Regions from separate parts of the Kitasatospora sp. NPDC088548 genome, predicted to be linked through region 1. Evidence: riboswitches for the same ligand, from Rfam matches in the RefSeq annotation. Region 1 holds a riboswitch; each other region holds the start of a gene.
What was found. A riboswitch is a leader RNA that binds a small molecule or an ion and turns the genes downstream of it on or off. The one in region 1 is predicted to bind cyclic di-AMP.

Region 1 (4,744 bases):
CGTCGCCGCCGCGGCCGAGGGCGGCCTCGGCGAGGCGGTCGGCCAGTTCCTCGGTGACCCGGACGGCGACCAGCCGGCGCAGCTCGGCGAGGCCGCCGCTGACGTGCTTGTACAGCGAGGGGGTGGCCACGCCGGCCCGGCTGGCGACGGCGGCCAGGGTGAGGGCCTCGGGGCCCTGCTCGTCGATGAGGGCGAGGGCGTGGCCGACGACCTGGTCGGGGGTCAGTCCTACTCGGGGCACGTGCGGTCTCCGGGGGTTCGTGGGGCGGGGCAGGGGCGTGCGGTGCGGGGGCCGGGGCTCAGGAGAGTTCGGCGAGGAAGGGCAGCAGCGCGTCGGCGGTGGCCTGCGGGTGGTCGGCCATCGGGTAGTGCCCGGCGCCCTCGATCATCACCTTGCGGGCCCCGAGCGCGGCCGTCTGCCGGTCGGCGACCAGCTCCGGGTTCGGGAAGTCGGGGTCCTTGGCGCCCATCACGACCAGCGCCGGGCACCGCACCGCGGCGGTCCAGCCGACCGGCGACGAGTCCCCGCGGAGCTGGCCCCGGACGGCGGTCCGGCGGCCGGGCGTGCGCAGCGCGGCGACCAGGCCGTCCACGTAGGCGTCGAAGTCGGCCGGCTTGGCGGTCGGGAACGCCATCTTGCGGTGGTAGAGGCCCCAGGAGGCGGGGACGTAGGTCAGCAGCGGGCCCATCAGGCCGAACACGGCGCGCTGCATCAGGTTCGGCGGCGGGTTCTCGACGAAGGCGTTCAGCAGGACGATCCCGGCGACCCGCTCGGGTGCGTCCCCGGCGGCCTTGACCACGGTGGCGCCGGTGTACGAGTTGCCGGCCAGCACGGCGCTCCGGATGCCGAGGTGGTCGAGCAGGGCGATGACGTCGGTGGCGACCGCGGCGGGCGAGTAGTCGTCCCAGGCGATCGAGGACTCGCCGAAGCCGCGCAGGTCCATGGTGATCACCCGGCGGCCGGCGGCCACCAGCAGCGGTCGCAGGTGCCGGTACGCGGCCCGGCTGTCGAGCATCCCGGGGAGCAGGACGACCGGGGTGCCGTCGCCCCGCCCGGTGTCGTCGAAGGCCAGCCGGCCGCCGGGGACGTCGAGGTACTGGGTGGTGGGGGTGGTGATGCCGGACATCGTGGGTCTCCTCGGGCCGCCGGGGCGTGTCATCGGCGGTGCTGCCGATAGCCATAAAGCTAAGGCTAATAGCCTTAGCCGTCAAGCTATCGATGTGCGACGGCTTCGGAGGTGCCCGTTCCGTGGTGCCCGCTCAGATCCCTTCCACCTTGAACGGGTCGTGCTCGCTGAGCAGCTTCTCCAGCCGGGCCTGGTCCACCCGGGTGACGATCTCGCTGGTCTCCTGCTTGTCCCGGACCACCTTGGCCAGGGTGAACGAGGAGGTGACGGTGTAGAGCAGGCCGAGTCCGAGGAAGGCCCTGGTCCACCCCCCGACCGGGAGGTAGGCGATCCCGATCGCGAGGGCGGCGGCGGACAGGGCGAAGGAGAGCACGGCCTGGACGTGGTACGCGGCCGTGGTGCGGGACTGCATCGGTGCGTTCATGGCGTCAGGATGGCGGCGCCCCGAGCGGACGCACATGAGTAGAACTACTCAAATGGGGGGTCGTTCGTTGACGTCCAATCACGTTCGGTAGTGTCAGTTGTCGTCAATCGTCCCAAAACGCCCATCGGGTCGCGTGGTGCCCGTGCTGTATCCGGTTGTCCCGAACGGATGGCTTGGAATCAGGGGCGCCTAGGATTAACGTTTGATAACGCAGCGCGGTTGTCAACGCCGTACCCAGACGGCACCGTGCGCCGTCGCCTAATCCCGACGACCCGCCCCCGGGCAGGTCAGGGAGCCGGGGAACCACGTTCCTTGGGGTGAATCGGCCGGGCCCAGGCCCAGCCGTAGGAGACCTTCCTGCTCCGAACCCGTCAGCTAACCCGGTAGGCGCGAAGGAAGGAAAGGAGCGCGCCTCCGTGGCGTCGACGTACTCTCCGGCACACCTGCCCGGCTCCGCCGCCGGCACCCAGCTGCTCGACCACCCGCGGCCCGCCGCCCACGAGGGCGGCTACGGCGGCCCCGCGGACGAGACCGGCCCGCAGCCCGCCGACGCCAACCGGCACCGGATGCCGCGCCAGGCCCGCGGCACCGCTCCACTGCTCGGCGTCACCGCCGTGGCCGCCACCCTCGGCGCCACCGGCTTCGCCTCCGCCACCCCGGCCGCCGCGCCGGCCATCGAGGCCCCGGACGAGACCCCGGTCGCCCTCTCCGCCGACCCCGGCCTCGCGCTCGCCGCCCGCATCCAGCAGCAGGCCGACAGCCAGCGCACCGCCGCCGAGGAGAACGCCCGCGTCCAGGCCGCCCAGGAGGCCGAGGCCAAGCGCGCCGCCCAGCAGGCGGAGGCCAAGCGGGCCGCCGAGGAGGCCGAGAGGGCCAAGCTCGCCGCCATCAACCTGCCGGTGCGCGACTACAACCTCTCCGCCCACTACGGCCAGAGCGCCTCCTACTGGGCCCACCTGCACACCGGCCTGGACTTCGCGGCCTCCACCGGTACCCCGGTCTACGCCGTCGGCCAGGGCACCATCACCTCGGCCGGCTGGTCCGGCTCGTACGGCTACCGGATCGTCGAGACGCTGCCCGACGGCACCGAGATCTGGTACTGCCACCTCTCCTCGATCATCAAGGGCACCGGCAAGGTCGTCCCCGGCCAGCAGATCGGCAAGGTCGGCGCCACCGGCAACGTCACCGGCCCGCACCTGCACCTGGAGGTCCGCCCCGGCGGCGGGGCCCCGGTCGACCCGGAGACCTGGTTCGAGCAGCGCGGCATCACCCCCTGACGCCCCGGAGGCGCCCCGGTCCGAGCAGCGGCCGGGGCACCTCCGCGTTCCAGGACCCGGAGGGCTCAGGCCCCGTCGGGCAGCCCGGCCAGGTACGCGTCGATCTCCTCCTGCCCCGGCTCCGGCGCCAGGTCCGGGAACTCCGCCACCAGCAGCCGCGGCAGCCCCGGCACCGTCCACCGGCCGGCCAGCTCCAGCGCCGCCTCGGCGGCCGCCTCCTCGAACGCCCCGAAGTCCCCGGTCAGCTCGTCCGGCATCGGCCGGCCGAGCGCGGTCAGCTCCGCCAGGTTGCGGTAGCTGCGCCGCATCAGGCCCTGCTCCAGCAGCCGCCGGGCGCCGTCGGTGGCCATCCCGACCGTGAGCACCCGGGCCGGGCCCCAGCCCTCACCGGCCGTCTCGTCCACCCAGCCGGCCGGCTCCAGCGCCGCGAACGCGGCCAGCCGGTCCTCCTCCGCCAGCTCCCGGAACCCCTCCAGCCAGGCCCGCACCGCCGCCTCGTCCGCGACGTCCACCCCGTAGGCGTGCAGCAGCAGCGTGTACAGCCGGGGCCAGGTCACCAGGTCCGCCCGCCGCAGCAGGCCGGCCGCCACCTCGCCCTGCCACTCGGCCTCCGCGTGCAGCCGCTCCTGCCGCTTGGCGTTCAGCCGCTTCGCCGCCCGCTGGCGGTCGATCAGCAGCCGCACCGCCTCGCCGTACGCCAGCGGATCCTCCTCCGGCGCGGGCTGGACGTACAGGTAGAGCCGCTCGACGAGCAACTGCTCCACGGCGTTCGAGGTCAGCTCCGGCCAGCCGTCGTGCATCCTGCCCTCGCCCAGCTCCAGCAGCGCCAGCACCGTCCGCAGCGGTTCCTCGGCCACCGGCGCGCGGCCCTCCGCCTCCGCCCAGGCGAGCAGTTCGGCGGCCTTGGTGCGCGGGGCGAGCCGCAGGTCTTCGTCTTCCATAGCCTCGACGGTAGCCGCTGGCCGCCCACCGGACGGACCGGGCCGGAGTAGGGTCGACGGACATGGTCCCCGTACGACTCACCGGCCCCCGGCTGGCCATTCGCGAGTTCCACCACACCCCGGGCGACATCGAGGCGCTGTACGCCGTCTTCGGCGACCCGGTCGCCACCCGCCACCTCCCCTTCGGACCGTACGACCGGGAGAGCTGTGCCGATCAGGTGGCGCAGTACCTGGAGGAGGCCCTGCGGGACGAACGCACGGTCTACCGGCTCGCCGTCACCCTGCGCGCGGACGGCACCGACTCCGCCGACCCCGCCGACGGGGGCGCCCCGATCGGCAGCGCCGCCCTCACCCTCGGGGAGCACCGCTCCGCAGTCCTCGGCTACGCGCTGCGCCCCGACACCTGGGGCCACGGCTACGCGGGCGAGATCACCGGGCTGCTCTGCGACCTCGCGTTCGGGACGCTCGGCGTGCACCGGCTGGCCGCCCGGGTCGACGTCGACAACACCGCCTCCAGCCGGGTGCTCACCCGGGCCGGGTTCCAGCTGGAGGGCCGGATCCGGCACGACCTCCACCTGCGGGACACCTGGTACGACTCCTTCCAGTACTCCCTGCTGGCGGACGAGTGGGCGGGGGCCGGGACCGGGGCGGGGCAGCGGGCGGGGGGTTAACCCCACCCCTTGTTCGGCGGGGGGCCGGATGTCCACCGGGCCCGCGCTTTGACAGGGTTGAGGAGTCAGCAGGACACGCCCCCACCACAGAACCGAGGACCGAGGCCCGGCCATGAGCAGCAGCCACAGCATGCAGCGCGGTGCGTACGACCGCGAGGACAGCCGCGACTCCCACGGTTCCGGCGACACCTACGGGACCTACGGCACCGACGAGGCCGACCCGAAGCACCGGCCCGCCCGGGCCCGCCGGACCGAGGAGCCGCCGTACGTCTGGCGGGCGCCGTTCTCCTCCTACACCTACAAG
Region 2 (4,744 bases), on a different contig from region 1:
GTGATCGAGGCCGAGCTGGACCGCTACCTGCCGTTCCTGGCCACCACCAAGGTGCTGATGGGTGCGGTGCGGGCGGGCGTCGGCCGGGAGACCGGGCACGAGGTCATCAAGGAGCACGCCGTCGCCTCCGCGCTGGCGATGCGGGCCGGCGCCCGGGAGAACGAGCTGCTGGACCGGCTGGCCGCCGACGAGCGGATCCCGCTGGACCGGGCCGCCCTGGACGCGCTGCTCGCCGACCGGCTCTCCTTCACCGGTGCGGCCGGCGCCCAGGTCGCCGAGGTGGTCCGCCGGGTCGAGGCCGTCGCGGCCGCGTACCCGGAGGCCGCCAAGTACGCGCCGGGCGACATCCTCTGACGCCCCGTCTGCACTGACGCCGCGCCTGCGCCGGTGTGCCGTCAGTTCGCCGAGGGCCCTGCCGCCGTTCCGGTGGCGGGGCCCTCGGCCGTTCCGGCGTCGACGTGGCCCGGGTCGAGCGGCGGGGCGTTGGTGCCGCAGGACCACTGGCAGTCCGGCTCGGCCACCGGGCGGTGGTCCTCGGGGGCCAGCACATTGCCCCGGACGGTGGTGACGGCCACCAGCGCGCCGGCGACCAGCAGCCCGGCGCAGATCAGCATCGCGGTGTGGAAGGCCGAGTCCACCGAGGCGGGCACCCGGTAGGCCTCGCCGCTGAGACCGGCCAGGGCGGGCAGGGCGGCGACCGCGAGCAGGCCGGCGGCCCGGGCGGCGGCGTTGTTGACACCGCTGGCGATGCCCGCGTGCCGGACCTCCACCGCCGCCAGCACCGTGGCGGTCAGCGGCGCGACCAGCAGCACCATCCCGCAGCCCAGCACGGTGACGGCGGGCAGCACGTCCGCCCAGTACGAGGCGCCGGGGCCGATCCGCAGCATCAGCAGCACACCGCCCGCGCAGAGCAGCGGACCCACGGTGAGCGGCAGCCGCGGGCCGATCCGCTTGCCGAGCCGCCCGGCGCGTGCCGACAGGGCCAGCATCAGGACGGTGACCGGGATCAGGGACAGCCCGGAGACCAGCGGGGAGAACCCGGAGACCGTCTGCAACTGCACCACCAGGAGGAAGAACACTCCGCTGAAGGCCGCGTACACGCAGAGGGTGACCAGGTTCACCGCGGTGAACAGCCGGGAGGAGAAGAGGCCGAGCGGCAGCATCGGCTCCGGGCTGCGGCGCTCCACCGAGACGAAGGCCGCCCCCAGCAGCAGGCCGGCCACGCCGGTCACCCAGACGGACGCGGACACCCCTCCACCGGCCGCCGTCAGCGCGTAGGTGATCGCGCCCAGGGTCAGGGCGGCGAGCAGTGCGCCGAGGACGTCGAACCGGCCGGTCGCACTCTCGTCCCGGCTCTCCGGCACGTGCCGGGCCGCCACCGCGACCACCAGGACGGCGAGCGGGACGTTCAGCAGGAAGATCCACCGCCAGCCGGGGCCGTCCACCAGCCAGCCGCCGAGGAACGGCCCGACCGCGGCCGACACCCCGCCGAGGCCGGACCAGAGGCCGACCGCCGCCGAGCGGTCGTCCGGGTGGAAGACGGCCTGGAGCATCGCCAGTGAGCCGGGGGTGAGCAGGGCGCCGCCGATGCCCTGCACGGCGCGGGCGATGACCAGCACGCCGATGGTGGGCGCGGCGGCGCAGGCCGCCGAGGCGACCGCGAACCAGACCACGCCGATCAGGAACACCCGGCGGCGGCCGTAGCGGTCGCCGAGCGCGCCGCCGAGCAGGATCAGCCCGGCCAGGGTCAGCAGATAGGCGTTGAGCGTCCATTGCAGGGCGGCGAGGGGGGCGCCCAGATCGGCGCCGATCCGGGGCAGGGCGACGTTCACCACGGTGCCGTCGAGCATCGCCATGCTGGAGCCGAGCACCGTCGCCAGTAGTACCCAGCGACCCTGCGCGGTGCCCAGGCGCAGGGTGCCGGCCTCGGAGGTGGCCACCGCCCGATCGTGCGCCCCGCGGGCCGACGTGACAAGGGTCACCGGGGGGTGTGTCGGCGAATGGCATTCCGTAGGTGATCGCATGCGTACTGACGCGGATATCGGCGGAGTGTCGCCGGGCGGTCGCTCCAGGTCAATGGATTGTGTGCGTACTGTGCAGCCGATCATTCGGAGTGTCACGACGCCTCGGGGCTTTGTGGTGACTTCACGTGATCGACATTGCTTAGCCCGTACGGATGGGTTTTAGTTCAGCGACCGCCCGGCCACGGCCCGGGCGGCCACCGGGTGGAACGCCTAGTCCTGCCGCTGCCCGGTGGTGCGAACTGAACTCTGTACGGCAGGAGCGGGGGACCCAAAGGTAAGTCGCCGGACCGGAATTCACGGTCCGGCTTGGGGTGAAGCCGCATTGCGGCCGGGCAACTCCAGCCCGAACCCGACAGCTCACCTCGTAGGCGTCGGAGAGGAAATCTTCCATGCCCGCACAGGCTCGTCGTATCGCCCTGCCCCGCGCCGCCCGCATCGGTATCGCCACCGCCGTCACCGGCGCCGCTTTCGCCCTTCCGCTGGTGACCGCGATCAGCGCCCAGGCCCACACCGCGCCGGCCGCGAAGCCCCAGCAGAGCAACTCCTCGACCGCCGACGCCGCCCCGGCCGCCGCCCCGCAGCAGGCCGCCCCGGCAGCCGCGCCGGTCGAGCAGAGCTACCAGGTCGTCGGCGGGGACACCCTGTCGAAGATCGCCGACGCCAAGCAGGTCGAGGGTGGCTGGCAGGCGCTGTACGAGCAGAACCGCTCGGTCGTCGGTGCCAACCCGAACCTGATCTTCCCGGGCCAGAAGCTCGCGCTCGGCGCCAAGGCCGCCGCTCCGGCCGAGGCCGCCAAGCCGGCCGCCCCGGTTGCTCCGGCCGCTCCGGCCGCCGCGCCGAAGCCGGTTCAGACCGCCAAGCCGGTCAAGCCCGCCCCGCAGACCCCAGTCCAGACCAAGATCGAGGTCGCCAAGCCCGCCACCCCGGCCCCGGTTACCGTGGCCGGCGTCGCCAGCTACGTCTCCCCGGTCGCCAGCCCGAAGCTCGGCACCGCCTACGGCGTGGCCGGCTCGATGTGGTCCTCCGGCCACCACACCGGCGCCGACTTCGTCGTCTCCACCGGCACCCCGCTGCGCGCCGTCGCGGGCGGCACCGTGGTGAAGGCCGGCAACGGCGGCGCCTACGGCAACGAGGTCGAGATCAAGCTCGCCGACGGCAAGTACGCCCAGTACGCGCACCTGTCCTCGATCGGCGTCAGGATCGGCCAGACCGTCACCGCCGGCCAGCAGATCGGCCTTTCGGGCGCGACCGGCAACGTGACCGGCCCGCACCTGCACTTCGAGATCCGCACCGGTGCGGGGTACGGCACGGACGTCAACCCGATCGCCTACCTGCGGGCGCACGGCGTCGCCATCTGATCGGGCATCAGAACCACCGCTGGGTGCGGGGCGTACGGCCACTCGGGATGGTCATGTCGGGTGACCGCTCGACCGGGTGATCGCCGCACCGACAGTGGCGCCCTGGGCGCGGGACACGCCCAGTCGGCCGGCCCGGCTCGCGAGAAATCCTCTCGCGAGCCGGGCCGGCCGTTTTGGTTTTACGTGACGCCAAGGGAAGTTGACGTCTGGTCAGCCACGTTGACCGGTGGCCTGGTTCAGATCCGGTGGGCGGGCAGCGCGCGGTGCGCGGCGGTCAGCAGCTGGTGTACCCGGTGGCCGAACTCGTCCGCGTCCCGGGCGGGTTCGGGGAAGACCAGACGGACGTCGCGGTGGCCGTGCGGGTGGTCCAGGCGCAGCACCAGGCCGTACCGGTCGAGGGCCAGCGGGCGGATCCCGGGCCGCTCGGCGAGCAGGTCCGGGTCGAGCAGGCGGGTGAGCACGGCGAGCGCGTCCGGGTGGTCGTCGGCGAGGTGGGTGAGCAGGCCGGCCTCGTAGCGGGCGAGCGGGTCGGGCCCGGCGAGGGCGAGGTCGGCGCCGGTCAGCGCGGTGGTGCCGTACGGGGTGGAGAGGACGGCGTGTGCGACGTCCAGGCGCAGGTGGACGCCGAGCCCGTCGTCGGCGAGGTGGGCCAGGTGGAGCCGGCCGGCCAGGGACAGCCGGCCGCGGACGCGGTCGCGGACGGCGACCGGGGCGATGTCGGTGAGGTCCAGGACGACGGCGAGCCCGTCCTGCGCGCGGGTGGCGGCGAGGGTGAGCGGCGCGTCGAGGGGGGCGTGGAGGCGCAGCCGGGAGCCCTGTACCGCGATCGGGGTGTCCAGCTCATGGTGCTCGCCGCAGGCGCGGATCACCACGGAGGAGGTGGCGGTGAGCAGACTGCAGACCCGTTCGGCGGCGGTGGGTTCGGGCGCCTCCGGCGCCTCGGGTGCCGTGGTGTCCACGGGGCTCATGGCTGACCTCCAGTAAGTTAGGTGAGCCTAACCTAATCGTGCCGAGGGGTGCTGGCAAGCGTGGCGTATGTTCACCTAGGCAATATCCGGCGCTTGCAAGTATCTGGATGGTAGACGTATTGTCGGCGCTGGTAGTTGCACATGCAATCGTCTTGGAAAGCAGACTCTCATGCCCCTCGCGCTCCTGGCGCTGGCGATCAGCGCCTTCGGCATCGGCACCACCGAGTTCGTGATCATGGGCCTGCTGCCCGAGGTCGCCGGCGACTTCTCGGTGTCCATCCCCACCGCGGGCCTGCTCATCTCCGGCTACGCGCTCGGCGTCGTGGTGGGCGGACCGCTGCTCACCGTCCTCGGCACCCGGATCCCCCGCAAGGGGATGCTGCTGATGCTGATG
Region 3 (4,744 bases), on a different contig from region 1:
GTGATCGGCCCGGAGGCCGACTCCGAGCTGCTCGCCACGGCCGCCGAGGAGACCGGCTGCCCGAGCGCCGCGCCGCTGGGCGCCTACCCGACGGTGGGCCAGCTGATCGCCTCCACCTACCTGGCCGCGCTGCCGGTCCCCGACCCCGGGGCGTACGCCGGGGAGAGCGGGGAGACCGCCGCCGAATAGCGCGGCCGTCCGACGACGCCAGGGCCCGGAACGCCTCCGTTCCGGGCCCTGCGGACGTCCGGACGGCTCAGGAGCGGCCGCCCACCCGGGTGGTGGGCGCGGCGGCGCCTCTGAGCCTGAGCGCGGGCGGCTGCACCGGCCGGGCCCGGGCGGCGAGCGCCGGCACCGGCCCGACGGCGGCGTTCCACTGCGGTTGCGCCGTACCGCCGCCGTCCGCCTTCCGCACCTGGAGCGCCTCGGAGCGCCCGGCCCGGCGCAGCACGATGCTCCTGGGCGGCGCCGACTCCGGGTCCATCCAGAGCTCGTTGCCGCCGAACTCGCAGTCCAGCACGGCCATATCGTCCGGTTTGCCGTCCGCGGCGGCGCGGAAGGCGACCCCGGCCTTCCGGTAGCCGGTGAACCGGCTGCGGCTGAACGTGACGGCCTCCCCGGCGAGTTCGTGCCCGGCGGCGTCGATCAGCAGCCCGTCGAAGAGGCTGCCCTTGTCCCGGCCGAGCGCGTGCGGGGCCACTCCCCCGGCGGCGTTGCCGTACAGCACGCTCGCGGTGTAGTCGAAGTCGTTGAGGTAGGCGCCGTGTTCGATGCCCCGGCCGCCGTTGTGGTAGGCCGCGAACTCGGTGACCACATGGTGATGCCGGGCGTTCAGCCAGACGAAGGTGCCGTCCTGCAGGTTGTTGTGGGCCAGGCAGCGCTGGAAGGTCCACACCCCCTCGCTGTTCTCCGGCCACTCGTGGCCGGAGGCGCCGGTGGAGCCCTGGACGCCGACGGCCACGCAGTCCACCGCCCGGCCGCCGGTGCCCGCGCCGAGGTTGAACCCCGTCAGGCGGTAGGCGCGCGGGTTGGGTTCGAGCCGGGTGCGGGAGGCCACGCAGGACTCGTGGACGATGTCGTCGGACGGGCGCTGCGGGGTACGGGTGTCCGGCGGGCCGTCCCACCAGGCGGCGTCCTCCCAGGTGTCGTGGCTGACGCAGCTGCGGAAGGTGATGCCGTGGCTGGCGTGCGGCACGAAGGCGTGGCTGCCCGCGTCGCGGACCACCACGCCCTCGACGACGGTGCCCCGGGTGGTGTCGCCGAGCATGTGGAAGTGCAGCCCGTACCGGCCGAGCACGGGCGCGGTGACGGGGACGGTGCCGTCCTGGCCCTTCCAGGTCTCCTCGGTGTCGGCGCGCGGACCCACCCAGCGCAGTGCGGCGTGCCGTACGTCGGCGGGCCGGGAGCCGGTGACGTGGACGTGCGCGCGGCCCTTCGCGGTGCCCTCGACCCGGACGCCGCAGGTCACGTTGAGCAGTTCGGCGCCGACGGTGACGCCCCCTCCGGCGGTCACCCGGGGGTGGGCGTACTTCAGCGGGGAGTCCAGGGTGACGGTGGATCCGCTGACGGACCGGACGGTGACCAGGTCGTAGCGGGCGGAGAAGTCCTCGGCGTCGGGCGGGCCGGTCGGGGTGACGGCCAGTTCGTCGCCGGGCAGCCAGCCGGTGGGCTCGGCGGCCAGGCCGATGGAGGTGTCACCGGCCCGCAGCTCGCGGTCGGCGCGGACCCAGGCGGTCTTGGCCGCGCCGTCCAGCCGCAGGTAGCCGGCGCCGGTCACCCAGAGCCCGGTGTCGGTGTCGGTGTCGGTGTCGGTGTCGACCACCTTGGCGCCGTCGCCCTGGAAGCGCCGCTCGTCCACGGACGGGAAGCGGACGGTGTGCACGGCGGCGCCCTCGGGGGCGAGTGCCAGGGTGCCGCGGATCTCGACGTTGCCGTCCGAGGCGAGGGTGAGGGTGCGGTCGGCGGCGAAGGTGAGTGCGCCGGTCGGCTCGACCAGCAGCGAGCCCACGGTGGCATCGGTGTCGAGGAGCACCCGGTCGGCGATCCGGACGGCGCTCCGCGGGCCGGGTACCGCACCGCCCCAGCCGGCCGGGTCGGACCAGCGGCGGCCGGCCAGGTCGACGGTCGGTGCGGCGGCGGGCCCGGCCCCGGAGGTGCCGACGGGCGGCGGCCCGGCGGGCCGGTGGTCCATGCCCGCGCCCTCGGCGGGGGCCGCGGCGGCGTCGGTGGGGCCGTCCGGGGCCACGGGCATACCGGGCATGCCGGTGGCCGCGACGGGCTGCGTCCGCCCGGTCAGCGAGCGCCGCAGGATCTCCTCGCCGCCGACCGCGGCGAACACCGTGCCGACCGCCGGCCAGCGCCGCATCGTCCGGCGGCGTACGGGAGTTCGGGGCCGTTCGGGCGATATGTCCACTCTGCGGCGTTTTGCCCGGCGGTGCACCCCCCGAGGCCTGACGGTCGGGCGCCCGGCACGCGGGTCCTCGTCCTTGGCCATCACCGCGCAGCCCTCCCGCCGGACGGCCGCGTCGGTACTGACGTCCTGAAGCACAGGCAGTTGGGTCCGGCCGCAGGGGCGTTGCCGAAAATCGGTCATTTCTGATCATGGTGGACAGCCAATCAACCCCTCACCCGTAAACCGTGACGGACATCACACATGTTTGCGGTTTGAACGGGAGTCTGCTTAACGTGCTCCCCGTTCGTGGCTACACGAACCCAGCCCATCCGCAACGCCGAGTCCTGCCGTCGGTTGTGCTGGCAGCGCAGAAACGCACCACGGCAGGAGCGGGGGACCCACAGGTAAGTCGCCCCGGACCGGTTCCCGAAACCGGTTCAGGGCTAGGGGTGAAGCCGCGCCAAGGCGCGGCCGGGCAACTCCAGCCCGAATCCGACAGCTCACCTCGCAGGCGTGGGAGAGGATCGCGTCTTCATGCTGCCCGTCAACGGCACCAGTCTGCCCCGTCGCGCCCGCCGCCTGATCGCCGCCGTCGGCGTCGCGGGTGTCGGCCTGACCGTCCCGTGCCTCACCACCGGCACCGCCTCCGCCGCCCCGGTCGCCACCTGGGACAAGGTCGCCCAGTGCGAGAGCGGTGGCAACTGGGCCATCAACACCGGCAACGGCTTCTACGGCGGCCTGCAGTTCACCTCCAGCACCTGGGCCGCCTTCGGCGGTACCGCGTACGCCCCGCAGGCCCACCAGGCCACCAAGGACCAGCAGATCGCGGTCGCCGAGAAGGTCCTCGCCTCGCAGGGCCCCGGCGCCTGGCCCGTCTGCTCCGTCCAGGCCGGCCTGACCAAGGGCGGCACCCCGGCCGCCGTCGACACCTCGGCCGCCACCAAGCCGGCCGCCACCAAGCCGGCTGCCCCGGCCGCCACCCCCGCGCCGAAGCCCGCCCCGCAGGCCCCCGCGCAGACCCCGGCCCCGGCGAAGAGCCAGGCCCCCGCCGACTCCGCCCAGGCCAAGGGCGGCAGCCAGGCCCAGCCGACCGACTACACCGTCATCGCGGGCGACTGGCTCTCCTCCATCGCCGACAAGAACAACGTCCAGGGCGGCTGGGAGCGGCTGTACGAGCTGAACCGCGGCACCCTGACCCAGGGTCCGCACGTCATCTACCCGGGCCAGCAGCTCGCCCTGGGCAAGGGCGGCCAGGCCCAGCAGTCCGGCCAGGGCGCCACCGGCGCCTCCACCGGCAAGCCGGCCGCGCAGACCCCGGCCCAGACCCCGGCCGCGCAGACCCCGGCCGCGCAGGCCCCCGCCGCCAAGCCCGCCGCCAAGCCGGTCGCCAAGCCCGCCGCCCCGGCGCAGACCCAGGCCCCGGCGCAGACCGCCACCGGCAGCATGGCCGCCGCCGTCTCCTTCGCCCAGTCGAAGGTCGGTCAGGCCTACATCTACGGCGGCACCGGCAACGGCGGCTGGGACTGCTCCGGTCTGACCCAGGCCGCGCTGCGCGCCGCGGGCGTCTCCGTCCCGCGCGTCGCCGCCGACCAGGCCGCCGCCAGCACCCACGTCTCGCTGGACAGCCTGCTCCCGGGCGACCTGCTGTTCTGGTCCAACAACGGCAAGGACTCCGGCGTCTACCACGTCGCGATCTACATCGGCGGCGGGAAGTACGTCGAGGCCGCCAACCCGAGCTCGGGCGTGCGGACCCAGACCGTCGCCAACTGGGCCCCGGACTTCGCCGGCCGGGTCTGACCCGCCGGGCGTGCCCGGCACGCCCCCGACCCCGAGGCCCCCGGGGAGAGTCTGGTCGCTCTCCCCGGGGGCCTCGGCCTGTCTCCCCCGGCCGTCGCGCACCGGCCGGGTACCGGCGGGGCCACCGGTGGTCAACGCGGGCGCCGGCAGGGCATGCTGCTGCTCCGTACCCGAGGAGGAGTCACATGGCCCAGGTCACCGTCACGCTCGACGCCGATCTCGCCATCGACGCGATGACGCTCTCCGGCACCACGAACCCGCAGGACGCCGTCGAACTGGTCCCGCGCGACCACCTCGCCCGGGGCCGGCGCACCGGGACCCGGACCGGCGACGCCGCCGACGGACAGCGGGTGAACCAGGAGCGCCCCACCGTCCAGGAGGGCTGAGCGCGGCACGGCCGGGGCCCCCGGGGAGCGTTCGCTCCCCGGGGGCCCCGGCACCGGTTCACCGCGGGCAGGCCCCGGTGGAGCCGCGCATCACCAGCTCCGGCTGGAACATGAACTCCCCGCGCTGGGCGGCGTTCGCACCGACCTCCTCCAGCAGGGCGTCGACGGC
Region 4 (4,744 bases), on a different contig from region 1:
CGGTGGATGTCGCCGCAGACGCCGACGACCGGGCAGCCCGGCCGGTCGAGCTCGGCGGCGAGGTCCTCGGCGATGCCGACCCGCAGGTCGGCGACGAGCACCCCGGAGGCGCCGGCGGAGGTGAAGCGGCGGGCGAGGTCGGCACCCGACCCGCCGTCGAGTACGGCGATGACCACGACTGCCCCGGCTACCCGCATGGTGCGCTCCTTCCAGTGGACGGCACCGCACCGTCGCCCACATTTTTTCGTTGGAGGATCGTAGGCACGTCCTGACCCTCCGCAACAGGGATTACCCCTCAGGTGACCAGGCTCACGCCTGCCGGGCCGGACTTACCCACCGGATACGGTCGTCCCATGCCAGTTCAGCCCGATTCCGCCCGCCCGCCGCTTTTCACCTGGGAGTTCGCCGCCGACCCGTACCCCGCGTACGCGTGGCTGCGCGAGCACGCGCCGGTGCACCGCACCACCCTGCCGAGCGGGGTGGAGGCCTGGCTGGTGACCAGGTACGCGGACGCCCGGCAGGCGCTCGCCGACGGCAGGCTCTCCAAGAACCCCGCCCACCACAGCGGGCAGGCGCACCGCACCGGCCGGGTGGGCATTCCGGGGGAGCGGCAGGCCGATCTGATGACGCACCTGCTGAACATCGACCCGCCGGACCACACCCGGCTGCGCCGGCTGGTGTCGAAGGCGTTCACGCCGCGCCGGGTGGCCGAGTTCGAGCCGCGGGTGCAGCAGCTCACCGACCGGCTGATCGACGGCTTCGCGGAGCGCGGCTCGGCGGACCTGATCCACGAGTTCGCCTTCCCGCTGCCCATCTACGCGATCTGCGACCTGCTCGGCGTGCCGTCCGAGGACCAGGACGACTTCCGGGACTGGGCGGGCATGATGATCCGCCACGGCGGCGGTCAGCGCGGTGGCGTCGGGCGCGCGGTACGGAAGATGCGGGCGTATCTGCTGGAGCTGATCCACCGCAAGCGGGCCGACCTCGGCGACGACCTGATCTCCGGTCTGATCCGGGCCAGTGACCACGGCGAGCACCTGACCGAGAACGAGGCCGCGGCGATGGCCTTCATCCTGCTCTTCGCCGGCTTCGAGACGACCGTCAACCTGATCGGCAACGGCACCTACGCGCTGCTGCGCAACCCCGGCCAGCGGGCCCTGCTGCAGGACTCGATCGTCCGCGGCGAGACCGCGCTGCTGGAGACCGGCATCGAGGAACTCCTGCGCTACGACGGCCCGGTGGAGCTGGCCACCTGGCGGTTCGCCACCACCCCGCTGACCATCGGCGGGGTGGACATCCCGGTCGGTGACCCGGTGCTGGTGGTGCTCGCGGCGGCGGACCGGGACCCGGCGCGGTTCTCCGACGAGAACACCCTCGACCTGGCCCGGACGGACAACCCGCACCTCGGCTTCGGGCACGGCATCCACTACTGCATCGGCGCCCCGCTGGCCCGGTTGGAGGGCCGGGCCGCACTGGCCACGCTGCTCTCCCGGCTGCCCGATCTGCGGCTTGCCGAAAGCCCGGAGAATCTGCGGTGGCGCGGTGGTCTGATCATGCGTGGACTTCGTGAACTGCCGGTCGAATTCACCCCGGAGAGGCCGTCGTCCGAGACCGTCGACTGAGGTTTCCGGCGCGTCAGTCGGGTGCCGTCGACCCGCTCCACGTGGCCTGAATCACCATTAAACCGGACATAGCACCTCGGTTGGTAGGCGCATGACCACGGGCCGTAATTTATGTGTGATGTGGGCGATATGAGCTTGTGATTGATGTGATGATCTGTCTAACCTCCCTGGAGTCCGCTGCTGCGGACCTCGTGCGCGGGACGCCGAATCCTGCCCGCCGCGTCACGGGAAATCGACCAGAACCCTTGGGCAGGGGCGGGGGAACCAGGTTTGTTGCCGTCCCCCACGGCTTGGGGTGAAGCCGCCCGCGCGGGCCGAGACGTTCCGCGTGACGCGGCCGGGCCACCTCCCGGTCCGAACCCGACAGCTCACCTCGCAGGCGTGCGGAGAGGGACATCTTCATGCTGTTCGTTGGAACTGGCCGTCACCGTCGTCGTACCCAGGCCGAGAAGGCCATCGCCGTCGCCGGTGTGGCCGGCGTCGGACTCGCGATGCCGCTCCTCACCGCCTCCGGTGCCTCGGCCGCCCCCGCCTCCACCTGGGACGCGGTCGCCCAGTGCGAGAGCGGCGGCAACTGGAGCATCAACACGGGCAACGGCTTCTACGGCGGCCTGCAGTTCACCTCCAGCACCTGGAAGGCGTACGGCGGCAACGCGTACGCCGCGCAGGCCAACCAGGCCAGCAAGGCCCAGCAGATCTCGGTCGCGGAGAAGGTCCTCGCCTCGCAGGGGCCGGGCGCCTGGCCGGTCTGCTCCCAGAAGGCCGGCCTGACCAAGGGCGGCGCCCCGGCCGCGGTCGACACATCCGCCGCCAAGCCCGCCGCGCCGAAGCCGGCCCAGCCGAAGCCGGTTCAGCAGCAGGCCCAGAAGCCCGCGCAGAAGCCCGTCCAGCAGCAGGCCCCGCAGCCGGCCGCGAAGCCCGCCCAGCCCGCGCAGCAGAACACCCAGGCCCCGGGCTTCTCCGGCAAGGCCGGCTGGGACGCCGACGCGAAGGTGTACTGGTACCAGAACAACGGTGCCTGGTACTGGACCAGCCACCAGAGCGTCTACCAGCAGTACGCCGGCCAGGCCGCGAGCCAGGACTTCCGCCCGGCGGCCGCCCAGAGCGCCCCGGCCGCCGCGCCGAAGAGCGGTCACGGCTACACCGTCCAGTCCGGCGACACGCTGTCCACCATCGCCGCCGCCCAGGGCGTCTCCGGCGGCTGGCAGGCGCTGTACGACGGCAACCGCGGCACCGTCGGCGGCAACCCGAACCTGATCGTCCCCGGCCAGGTGCTCACCCTCGGCTGAGTCCCGCACCGGGCGACAGCGGGCGAAGGGGGCCGGATTCGGCCCCCTTCGCCCGCTTCCGGCCCCGTCCATGGGGCAACCAGGTGAACTACCGGTGGGTAGGCAGGCCACACGCTGAGACGGGACCGAGGTCAGCGTGGCCCTGAGAGCCCGTGCGGTTAGGCTCTGGTCGTAACGACTCCGCAATTGTCCCGCCGACATCATCACCGTCAGCCGGACCCCTGCTTCCGCTAGGAGATGCCTCGTGCCGTCCATCGATGTCGTCGTAGCCCGTGAGATTCTCGACTCGCGTGGGAACCCCACGGTCGAGGTCGAGGTCGGCCTCGACGACGGCAGCACCGGCCGTGCCGCTGTCCCGTCGGGTGCCTCGACCGGCGCCTTCGAGGCGCTGGAGCTTCGCGACGGTGACAAGAACCGCTACTTCGGCAAGGGCGTGGAGAAGGCCGTTCTGGCCGTCATCGAGCAGATCGGCCCGGAGCTGGTCGGCTACGACGCCACCGAGCAGCGCCTGATCGACCAGGCCATGCTCGACCTGGACGCCACCCCGGACAAGTCCTCGCTCGGCGCCAACGCCATCCTGGGCGTCTCGCTGGCCGTCGCGCACGCCGCCGCCGAGGCCAGCGACCTGCCGCTGTTCCGCTACCTGGGCGGCCCGAACGCGCACGTCCTGCCGGTCCCGATGATGAACATCCTCAACGGCGGCTCGCACGCGGACTCCAACGTCGACATCCAGGAGTTCATGATCGCCCCGATCGGCGCGGAGTCCTTCTCCGAGGCCGTCCGCTGGGGCGTCGAGGTCTACCACACCCTCAAGGGCGTGCTGAAGGAGCGCGGCCTGTCCACCGGCCTCGGTGACGAGGGCGGCTTCGCGCCGAACCTGGACAGCAACCGCGAGGCCCTGGACCTCATCGTCGAGGCCATCCAGAAGGCCGGCTACGTGCCCGGCAAGGACATCGCGCTCGCCCTGGACGTCGCCGCCTCCGAGTTCCACGAGGACGGCGCCTACCAGTTCGAGGGCAAGGCGCTCTCGGCCAACGAGCTCATCGAGTACTACGCCGAGCTGGTCGCCGCCTACCCGCTGGTCTCCATCGAGGACCCGCTGGACGAGTCGGACTGGGACGGCTGGAAGGCCATGACCGTCAAGCTGGGCGACAAGGTCCAGCTGGTCGGCGACGACCTGTTCGTCACCAACCCGGTCCGCCTGGCCAAGGGCATCGAGACCGCCACCGCCAACGCGCTGCTGGTGAAGGTGAACCAGATCGGCTCGCTGACCGAGACCCTGGACGCCGTCGAGCTGGCCCAGCGCAACGGCTACCGCTGCATGATGTCGCACCGCTCCGGTGAGACCGAGGACGTCACCATCGCCGACCTGGCCGTCGCCACCAACTGCGGCCAGATCAAGACCGGCGCCCCGGCCCGCTCCGAGCGCGTCGCCAAGTACAACCAGCTGCTGCGCATCGAGGAGATCCTCGACGACGCCGCCGAGTACGCCGGCCGCGGCGCCTTCCCGCGCTTCAAGCACGAGGGCTGAGCCCTTCCGGCCCGGTCCCTCGGCCGTCCGGTAGCGCACGCCTGACCGGTGCCCCGCCGTTCACCCCGTAGGGTGGACGGCGGGGCACCGTCGCGACCAGGAGGGGAATCGGGAGATGGCAGGCTGGAGGATTCCGGGCTTGGCGGCCCGTCCCCGGTTCACGAGCCGGGCGACCGTCCTCGTCCTGGTGCTCTGCTCGCTGGTGGCGATCCTCGCCTACCCGACCCGCCAGTTCATCTCCCAGCGCTCCGAGATCTCCGCCCAGCGGGCGAAGGCCGAGCACACCCGGCAGCAGGTCGAGC

Region 2: another riboswitch for cyclic di-AMP. It lies ahead of ACIP82_RS05635 (peptidoglycan DD-metalloendopeptidase family protein); the one in region 1 lies ahead of ACIP82_RS27595 (M23 family metallopeptidase).
Region 3: another riboswitch for cyclic di-AMP. It lies ahead of ACIP82_RS00075 (transglycosylase family protein); the one in region 1 lies ahead of ACIP82_RS27595 (M23 family metallopeptidase).
Region 4: another riboswitch for cyclic di-AMP. It lies ahead of ACIP82_RS26860 (transglycosylase family protein); the one in region 1 lies ahead of ACIP82_RS27595 (M23 family metallopeptidase).

Annotation. Positions count from the first base shown of each region.
Region 1 is NZ_JBIVMI010000025.1:23,654-28,397, reverse strand. It holds gene ACIP82_RS27610 (TetR/AcrR family transcriptional regulator) at 1-241, opposite strand, end outside; gene ACIP82_RS27605 (alpha/beta hydrolase) at 300-1,127, opposite strand; gene ACIP82_RS27600 (YiaA/YiaB family inner membrane protein) at 1,261-1,551, opposite strand; cyclic di-AMP (ydaO/yuaA leader) riboswitch at 1,797-1,955, shown strand; gene ACIP82_RS27595 (M23 family metallopeptidase) at 1,968-2,828, shown strand; gene ACIP82_RS27590 (hypothetical protein) at 2,894-3,769, opposite strand; gene ACIP82_RS27585 (GNAT family N-acetyltransferase) at 3,832-4,440, shown strand; gene ACIP82_RS27580 (sensor domain-containing protein) at 4,553-4,744, shown strand, end outside.
Region 2 is NZ_JBIVMI010000003.1:36,316-41,059, forward strand. It holds gene purB (adenylosuccinate lyase) at 1-354, shown strand, start outside; gene ACIP82_RS05630 (MFS transporter) at 396-1,856, opposite strand; cyclic di-AMP (ydaO/yuaA leader) riboswitch at 2,252-2,410, shown strand; gene ACIP82_RS05635 (peptidoglycan DD-metalloendopeptidase family protein) at 2,414-3,382, shown strand; gene ACIP82_RS05640 (DUF2470 domain-containing protein) at 3,619-4,350, opposite strand; gene ACIP82_RS05645 (MFS transporter) at 4,520-4,744, shown strand, end outside.
Region 3 is NZ_JBIVMI010000001.1:12,439-17,182, forward strand. It holds gene ACIP82_RS00065 (hypothetical protein) at 1-189, shown strand, start outside; gene ACIP82_RS00070 (hypothetical protein) at 257-2,365, opposite strand; cyclic di-AMP (ydaO/yuaA leader) riboswitch at 2,749-2,919, shown strand; gene ACIP82_RS00075 (transglycosylase family protein) at 2,906-4,189, shown strand; gene ACIP82_RS00080 (hypothetical protein) at 4,375-4,575, shown strand; gene ACIP82_RS00085 (LacI family DNA-binding transcriptional regulator) at 4,634-4,744, opposite strand, start outside.
Region 4 is NZ_JBIVMI010000024.1:6,636-11,379, reverse strand. It holds gene ACIP82_RS26870 (SDR family NAD(P)-dependent oxidoreductase) at 1-197, opposite strand, end outside; gene ACIP82_RS26865 (cytochrome P450) at 354-1,622, shown strand; cyclic di-AMP (ydaO/yuaA leader) riboswitch at 1,847-2,018, shown strand; gene ACIP82_RS26860 (transglycosylase family protein) at 2,024-2,911, shown strand; gene eno (phosphopyruvate hydratase) at 3,156-4,442, shown strand; gene ACIP82_RS26850 (septum formation initiator family protein) at 4,582-4,744, shown strand, end outside.